Gimesia benthica: one gene and its partner. The protein of the gene in region 1 binds, or shares a complex with, the protein of each later gene. Links are inferred from orthologs where the notes say so. Each region holds a gene or a part of one and is shown on either strand. Other genes may lie near its edges.

Region 1 (4,278 bases):
CTGTCCGGCTGACTGCTCACTCTCAGCCGCCTCTTCCGCACTCTGCCAGGTGACATCCGCCTGAGCGGGCCGCGTCTTATAGAGCTCGCCCTGCTCATTGAACAGCAACGCGACATTCATGTGCCAGCGGTTTCCGTTCTCCTGCTCCCACAGATCGCAGTAATAGATGGACGGGCTGGAAGCAAATTCCCCGCTGATTCCGGCGTCCGTCAGCTTTTGAATCGCCTCGGCTTTCGGCGTGCCCAAAGGAGCGATCGCCAGAATCTTCTGAGACTGCTCTTCAAACACCAGCGGGGCAGGCACGACGCGACGCACGCCGGTACAACCAGCCAGGAGACAGACGCACGATACGCCCAGCGTCCACGCCAGCAGCAATCTTCGGAGCTGCTGCTGTCGGTACGATACTCGCCTTAAGTGAGTCATACTCTCCTGCCTCCCTGCGGATCAAAACGAGAAACCCAGGCCTGCCTAAGCCCACAGGCGGGAACGATGACTGAATTTACCAGATCCTTCCCGTTTTGCGTATGGCAATTTTCGCTCTCCCCGCAGCCAGGTACAAACGCAAACAGCCGGACCTGTTAAAAACAGATCCGGCTGGAATTTGGCTTATTTCAGCAGAAAGGCAGATTATGCTGCCAGAGCTGCCTGTGCTGCTTTGACGATCTCATCGAAGATCTGAGGCTGAGAAATCGCCAGCTCGCTGAGAGACTTCCGGTTCAGCGTGATGCCCGCTTTGGACAGACCGTTAATGAACTGCGAATAGTTCGTACCCCTTGCACGACAGGCAGCGGTGATACGGGTAATCCACAGAGCGCGGAATTCACGTTTGCGAACCCGACGGTCACGGTAGGCATAAGCACGAGACCGAATGATTGTTTCTTTTACGGTACGCAACAACTTGCTGCGGCCACCGTAATTACCACGGGCTTCTTTAAACAGTCTTTTCTTGGCTCGACGTCGAGCTGAACCTTTGCTAACTCGCATTATTACTTTCCAACTGAATGTGTAATCTGGATTCTGTCAGGATCGTTTCCCCGCGTGCCGTTGTCAGGGGAATCGGGAACGGCTTAAGAACCGGGACGCAGGGCTTCCACGATCAGCTTCGCTTCCGTTCCGGTCACGACGCCATCGCTACGCAGACCGATTTTCCGCTTGGGGCTCTTCTTGCTCAGAATGTGGCCCCGAAATGCTTTGCGGTGCTTGGCTTTTCCTGAAGCGGTAATCTTAAAACGCTTCTTCAATCCTTTGTGAGTCTTTTGCTTGGGCATTGTTCTTCAATCTTCGTAAATGACTTCAGCTTTCGCCGGCCCTCTGACACAACAGAGTTTCTAGGCGTAAGTCCTGAATGACACTATCTATATATCTCTTTACCGGACCAGATTTCACCCGGTCAACAGCAAAGAATACTGTTCATAAAAACAGAAACCACAACGGTAGCGCTGTAGATTGATCGGGCAGTATAATCAGCCTCCCCTCTGGTTTTCCACCGAAACGGGAGTAAATTCCGTATTCCTGCAGAGAAAAAAACCGATTTCCCGAAAACTCGCGTTCTCCGGTCGACGTGAACGCTCGGAATCCATCAATCTTGCAGGTGATGGCTCCCGCTGCAGGTTATTCAGCAGTGGCTCAACCAGTAAAATGTAAACTTATGACCACACCGCCGGCGTGCTCGTCTGCGTCAGGCCTGGCCTGCTTCCGCCTGCTTGATTCGCTGCTCGATGATATCTTTGGGTATCGCCAGCATTTTTTCAATGCTGATCGCCTTATGCCCCTTATAAACACCCGGATAAGCCGTGAAGACCGGTGCCCCTTCGATTTCCACCGTCAGGCTCTGGGCACTCCCCTTGTTACACATGATCACATCACCGACAGCCAGATTCATTACCTCACCCGCAGTCAGCCGACTGTGATCCAGCTCCACCTTCATCTCGATCTTGGACTTGGAGACACTCGCTTCCAGATTCAACTGCTGACGCATGTCAGGCGTTTTCTTCTTATAAGCCGACCAGGTATCTGAAGTCAGCTTGTTCGATAGCGGCTCAATCGTATTAAAGGGAATACAGAGGTTGATAATTCCCCGGGTCTCCCCCATCGTCACTTCGAAAGAGATCAGCACGATCACTTCGTTCGGCGGCACGATCTGAACCAGCTGGGGATTACTTTCCACCTGGGAAACCCGCAGCTTCCAGTCGCAGAGGTTACTCCAGGCAGATTCGATCCCCTCAATCGCCAGGCCGGTAATACGCGACACCAGGCGGATTTCGATTTCGGTAAGAGCCCGATTGGGATAGGCACCGTGCGTGTGGCCATCCCCTCCCAGCAGCCGGTCGATGATCGGGAAGATAATCGATGGGCTGATATCCAGAATAATATGTCCGTCCAGCGTCTCGGATTCGAGCAGGTTGAAGCAGGTCGGGTTTTCCAGACTGAAGACGAATTCAGAATACGTCAGCTGGTCTACACTGATCAGTTTGACTTCAATAATCGACCGCAGCATCCCGCTGAGTGCCGCCCCGAACTCCCGGCTGAAGCTTTCATGCAAAGCGCGAAACGCCCGCATCTGCTCTTTACTGACGCGTTCCGGGCGTTTGAAGTCGTAGATGCTGATCTGGGAATTGAAATCGGTATTCCGGGCCGCCGGTCGACTCCCCCCACCGGAAGAGCCGGCAGATGGATCCAGCGCCGATAACAGCGATTCCACTTCATTTTGACTGAGTACATCTGCCATCCCTGGCCTCCCTGTAATTCACAGCCCGCCGGGATATGAGGCTCACCGGCCGGGTCGCAAAAACTTGTTTCCCCTCTATTCTCTGATCTGCCCTGCTCCGTGGGCCACGTATTTATAACTCGTCAATTCGTTGAGCCCACAGGGGCCCCGTGCATGAAATTTGTCTGTGCTGATACCGATTTCCGCTCCCAGACCGAACTCACCCCCATCATTGAAACGCGTGCTGGCATTCACGATTACAGCCGCAGAATCGACCTCGGTCGTGAACTTCTCTGCTGCCGCCAGTTCGGTCGTGATGATGGATTCGGTATGCCCCGAACCGTACTGATGAATGTGCTCAATCGCAGCATCCATATCCTCGACAACCTTAACCGACAGGATCTTCGCCCCGTACTCGGTGCCATAATCTTCCTCGGTCGCAGGCACACCGCTTCCCACCAGTTCCAGCGACCGGGGACAACACCGCAGCTCAACCCCCGCATCCAGCAGTGCTTTCGCAACTTCCGGTAATAAGGTCTCTGCGACATCCGCATGCACCAGCAGACACTCGGCGGCATTACACACACCGGGCCGTTGACACTTACTGTTGACCGTAATCCGCTTTGACAGTTCCGGATCCGCCGTCTTATCGAGATAGACGTGGCAGATTCCGTCGAAATGCTTGATCACAGGCATCGTGGCATCACGGGCCACACGCTCGATCAGCCCCTTACCACCACGGGGAATGGTCACGTCAATGTATTTGTTCAACTTCAGAAAATGCCCCACCGCTTCGCGATCGGTGGTCTCCACCAGTTGTACGGCCTGCTCAGGCAGCCCCACGTCGCGGAGCCCTTCCTGCAGCAGCTGATAAAAGGCCATATTGCTGTGAAAGGCTTCTTTTCCGCCGCGTAAGATCACCGCGTTGCCGCTCTTCACGCATAATGCGGCCGCATCAATGGTCACATTCGGACGCGACTCATAAATGAAGAACACCACGCCCAGAGGCACCCGCACCCGGGTTACCAGCAGACCGTTGGGACGCATGTTACTGTCAATCACTTCGCCAACCGGATTAGGCAAAGCCATGATCTCTTCCAGCGCCGTGACAATGCCCTCCAGCCGCGCTTCGGTCAATCGCAGACGGTCAATCGACGCTTCCGACAAACCGTATTCGGGAGCCTGCTCGATATCGCGTTCGTTCGCAGCCAGTAAATCAGGAGTCCGTTCCCGAATCAGTTCGGTCATCCGACGGAGCCAGGCATTCTTCTGGTTCCCATTAGCGGAAACCAGTTTACGCGATGCAGCGCGGGCCTGCTGAGCCAGTTGTTCGGTGTATTGCGCCAGGTCTAATTCGGTCGTACTACTCATAACTTCAAGCGATCTAAGCAGGGATTCACCGGCCCCTGCCACCGGGTTAATCTGAAACTGATAACAGCTGTGGAATGTGGATTCTCAAAATATTGACACAGACTTCCCCCGGCCGGTGCGCTTCTGTATCGCCCACCGCAGTCCAGACGAACCGGGTTCCGCATTCCGGAGTATCAGCAATCAGCGGAAATGTGTCAACG
Region 2 (3,705 bases), 1.3 Mb from region 1 along the record:
GTAATACTTCCTGAATCGGTCCGACCACTCCGTTCCAGCAGTTTAGGCAGGAGGGAAAACACGCTGGGTGGATAGCCACGGGTCGCCGGAGGCTCACCGGCCGCCAGGCCGATTTCCCGTTGTGCCAGGGCATAGCGGGTCACGCTGTCCATCATCAGCAGCACATCCTTGCCACAATCGCGGAAGTATTCCGAGACGGCGGCTGCCAGATGCGCGGCGCGCAGACGAATCAACGCCGGTTCGTCACTCGTTGCCACAATGACCACACTACGGGACAGTCCTTCCGGGCCCAGGTCGCGATCCAGAAACTCTCGGACTTCACGGCCTCGCTCACCCACCAGGCAGACCACATTCACGTCCGCAGAACTCTGGCGGGCCATCTGTCCCATCAAGGTACTTTTTCCAACACCACTGCCCGCAAAGATCCCCAGCCTTTGACCTTTGCCACAGGTGAGTAATCCATCAATGGTCCGAATACCTGTGCTCAAGGGTGTATCGATTCGCGGACGATCCAGGGGCGAAATAGGCTTCGCCTTCAGATTGGCCCGTTCCGCAAGCATCGCCTGGTTTTTGCCATCGATACAACGTCCGCGTCCATCGAGGACACGTCCCAGAATTTCATCTCCCACCGCCACGGCAGGGACCGACTGAATCAGTGACACACGGTCTCCACGACGAATTCCGGTCAGATCTTCGTAAGGCAGTAAAAGCGTTTCTTCATCCTGGAAGCCGACCACCTCCGCTTCGATGGCGTGACCATTCTCCCGATCGATGGCGCAAACTGCCCCCAGCGGTGCCGGAAATCCGGAGACTGAAGCCGTCAGTCCCACGACACGGGTCACCCTGCCGGTCAGGCGAAAGGGCAAAATCTGTTTTATCTGCTGGGATACATCAAACATCCGAAAAGACTATTCCTGATTCTGAATGATCAGTTCCTCTGAAATTCGCTCGAGTTGCGTTTCCAGGGTCGCGTCAATCGTGCCGTGCTGCGTCTCGACAATACAACCACCGGGAGAAATTGTTTCGTCCTCTATGATCTCACAGCTCTGACAGCCGGTTAAATTACTGATGAAAGTTCTGGTGTTCTGCCCCAGATGTTCGACATCGACAGGATTCAGATGAAAGCGAATCTGCTGCGTGCCGGAAGCAAGCTTCAGCGCCTCACTCATCATGGGACGCACCGACTCAGGCTTCGCATTCAGTTCCGCGCGGATCACCTTCTCGGCAATCCCCAGGCAGATTTCGACGGCACTCTTATCCCAGATCTGTCTCCAGTTCACACGTTCGTGCTGCAAGGCTTCCACGGCCTGCTGCATCGCGGGATAAACGGTTCCCAGCTGCTCCTGAACCATCTGGCTGGCCCGTTGCTCGGCCCGGGTCTGTACCAGTTGCTCCTGTTCCATTTGTGCTTCGGTCAACCCCTGTTGATGACCTTCCTGGTAGGCAGTCTGTCTGATTTGTTCCGCTTCCTGCTGCGCATCCAGAATCATCTGGCGCGTCTGGTCGCGCACCTTCTGAATGTAGTCTTCGCATCGTTTTTCGATGTCGTTAAAACTGTAAGCCACCTTCGAACCCAATGCTCGAAAGGCTTCTGCTTTTAACAGTTTTGCTGTTTCCAGTTCCGCCATAATTCGATCTTTATCTGTATTCTGTCAGGCTGCCTCTGCGTCCAGAACCGCCTGACATCAAACTCGTTCCCTGACCGACATCAGGTAATGTACTGTTCGCTTTCGCTTCCTGAGGCGACTTCAATCTCACCGGCATCTTCAAGCCGCCGCACGCTGTCGACAATCTGTTGCTGAACGGCTTCGACATCGCTGACCTTGATCGGCCCCAGGTATTCCATTTCTTCCCGCAGCATGTCAGCCGCCCGTTGTGACAGATTGCTGAGCACCTTCTGCTTGATCTCTTCGGAAGCTCCCTTGAGAGCCACCGCCCACTGGTTGGTATCAACCTCTTTGAGCAGAGCCTGAATGGCCTTGTTGTCCAGTTTGACCAGGTCATCAAAGACGAACATCAGTCTTCTGATCTCGTCTGCCAGATCGGGTGTTTCCTGATCCATATTTTCCAGAATCCCCTTGTTGGTCATCCGGTCGGTTACGTTCAGGATTTCAGCCACCAGTTCCACGCCACCCGCCTTTTCTGTCCCCTGGCTGAATGTATTCTTCATTCGATGTTCCAGACTCTTCTCAACGTCACGAATGACCTCCGGACTGGTCTGCTCCATATTGGCAATCCGCTTGATCACATCCATCTGCTTGTTGGAAGGGAGCCCTGCCAGTACTTCTGCCGCGAGGTTACTGGGCAGATGCGACATGATCATGGCAATGGTCTGTGGATGTTCTTCGATGATAAAAGTCAGCAGGTTCGCTGCTCCGGACTTCTGTAAAAATCCGAAAGGAACCGAGTTCATCGTCTGATTGATGCTGTCCAGAATCGAACCGGCGCCTTCTTTCCCCAGCGACTGTTCCAGCAGTTCATTCACCGCATCCAGACCACCACGTTCCATATTGGTCTGCTCACCACTGAGAGAAGTGAACTCGTTCAATACGCTGGACTGCTGCTCTTTGGTGACATCCTGCATCCGGGCAATCATCATTGTCACTTTTTCGACATCATCTTTGGACATCAGACTTAAGACCTCTGCAGCCAGCGGTTTGTCCAGACTCAGTAACAGCACAGCTGCTTTTTGGAGATCATCCATGTTTCTATCCACTCTTTAACTGTATTCCTGATCGACTCCCGGAGGAGCACCTGTCTACGACTTGGACTGGATCCACTTCCGCAGCACCAGGGCCGCAGCTTCCGGATTGTCGCGTACGAGTAACTGCACTTCATCCCGCTGTGTCGGTTGCCTGCGGGGGCGAATCTCTTCCTCTTCGTCTTCCGCGGGAGTCGGTTTTTCGCGAGGCATGTTTACTTCCTCCGTATTGACTTCTTCAATCTCCGGCATACTCTTATTGAGCATCCAGAGTGCCCAGAGAGCGAACAGTCCCAGACCGATGGTGCTGCCCCACTGGCTCACAAATTCACCTACGGTTTCCGTTATCGGTAATGCCACTTCCGGCACCTGCTGATCCACGCGGACGAATGAAGCAACGCTCACGGAATTCTCAGCCGACTGGGAGGGAATCAGCTTCTGAACCTGTTTCTGAATACTGGTTTCCACCTCAGCTTTGATCGTATCGGTCGCCTGTTTGAAGGTGGCCAGATCTGCATCCGACTCTCCCTTCTGGATGCCCCGTTTGACTGCGACAGCAGCGTAATAGTCTTCGGGAATGGAAATTGAAACCTGAACCGTGTTCGGCATCGCAGCGACAAACTCTTTTTCCGTCCAGGTAAAGGAAGGCGCCGACAGCGATTCTGAATTCGTTTCGGTTACCTTCTCGCTCTTCTCATTACCGCGTGCAACCGACAGCGAATTAGGTTGATTGGAACGGGCCCCCGGTTCGGCTCGTGCCGGTTTCTGGCTGATGTTCCGCTCTGTCGACTGCTCTTTCGACTGCAGTGCGACCGTGCCATCGGTGTTGATTTCCTGCTTGCGTTCAACGTAGCGCTTCAGGTTTTCCACATCGACGTTCACATTCACGATTACATCGGGAATGTAAGAGAGGGAGTCCAGAATCTTGGTCTGGTAATTTCGGGTATGCTTGTTGACCCAGCTGATGAATTTACCATCGAAGGCGGCATTCTTATCTTCCGCGG

The links. Proteins that work in one complex are often made in the same cells at the same time.
Region 2: the proteins of fliM (region 1) and fliG are in contact, whole or in part, in a crystal structure (PDB 4QRM), measured with the Thermotoga maritima proteins. The link is inferred for Gimesia benthica from one-to-one orthologs. Residues at the interface, in WP_004081085.1 of Thermotoga maritima: Tyr124, Leu127, Asp128, Ile130, Met131, Gly132, Gly133, Pro134, Glu136, Pro139, Arg141, Thr144, Glu145, Ile146, Glu147, Ser149, Ile150, Lys153; in WP_004082903.1 of Thermotoga maritima: Phe122, Ser125, Glu126, His127, Pro128, Gln129, Thr130, Val133, Glu157, Arg161, Leu164, Leu165, Arg167, Ser169, Glu171, Val172, Glu175, Ile176, Asn179, Lys182.

The regions. Positions count from the first base shown.
Region 1 is NZ_CP043930.1:2,201,827-2,206,104, forward strand. The notes cover bases 704-3,569. They hold fliM (flagellar motor switch protein FliM), read right to left. Parts: upstream 2,729-3,569; coding sequence 1,679-2,728; downstream 704-1,678. Other genes in these bases: rplT (50S ribosomal protein L20), read right to left, coding at 704-984; rpmI (50S ribosomal protein L35), read right to left, coding at 1,068-1,268; F1728_RS08340 (glutamate-5-semialdehyde dehydrogenase), read right to left, coding at 2,804-3,569. In the rest of the region: F1728_RS08320 (hypothetical protein), read right to left, coding at 1-423; more of rplT, read right to left, coding at 628-703; more of F1728_RS08340, read right to left, coding at 3,570-4,078. UniProt on the Bacillus subtilis protein: One of the proteins that forms a switch complex that is proposed to be located at the base of the basal body.
Region 2 is NZ_CP043930.1:927,332-931,036, forward strand. Bases 707-3,705 are described here. They hold fliG (flagellar motor switch protein FliG), read right to left. Parts: upstream 2,705-3,705; coding sequence 1,709-2,704; downstream 707-1,708. Other genes in these bases: F1728_RS03785 (FliI/YscN family ATPase), read right to left, coding at 707-899; F1728_RS03790 (FliH/SctL family protein), read right to left, coding at 909-1,628; F1728_RS03800 (hypothetical protein), read right to left, coding at 2,759-3,705. Outside these bases: more of F1728_RS03785, read right to left, coding at 1-706. UniProt on the Bacillus subtilis protein: One of the proteins that forms a switch complex that is proposed to be located at the base of the basal body.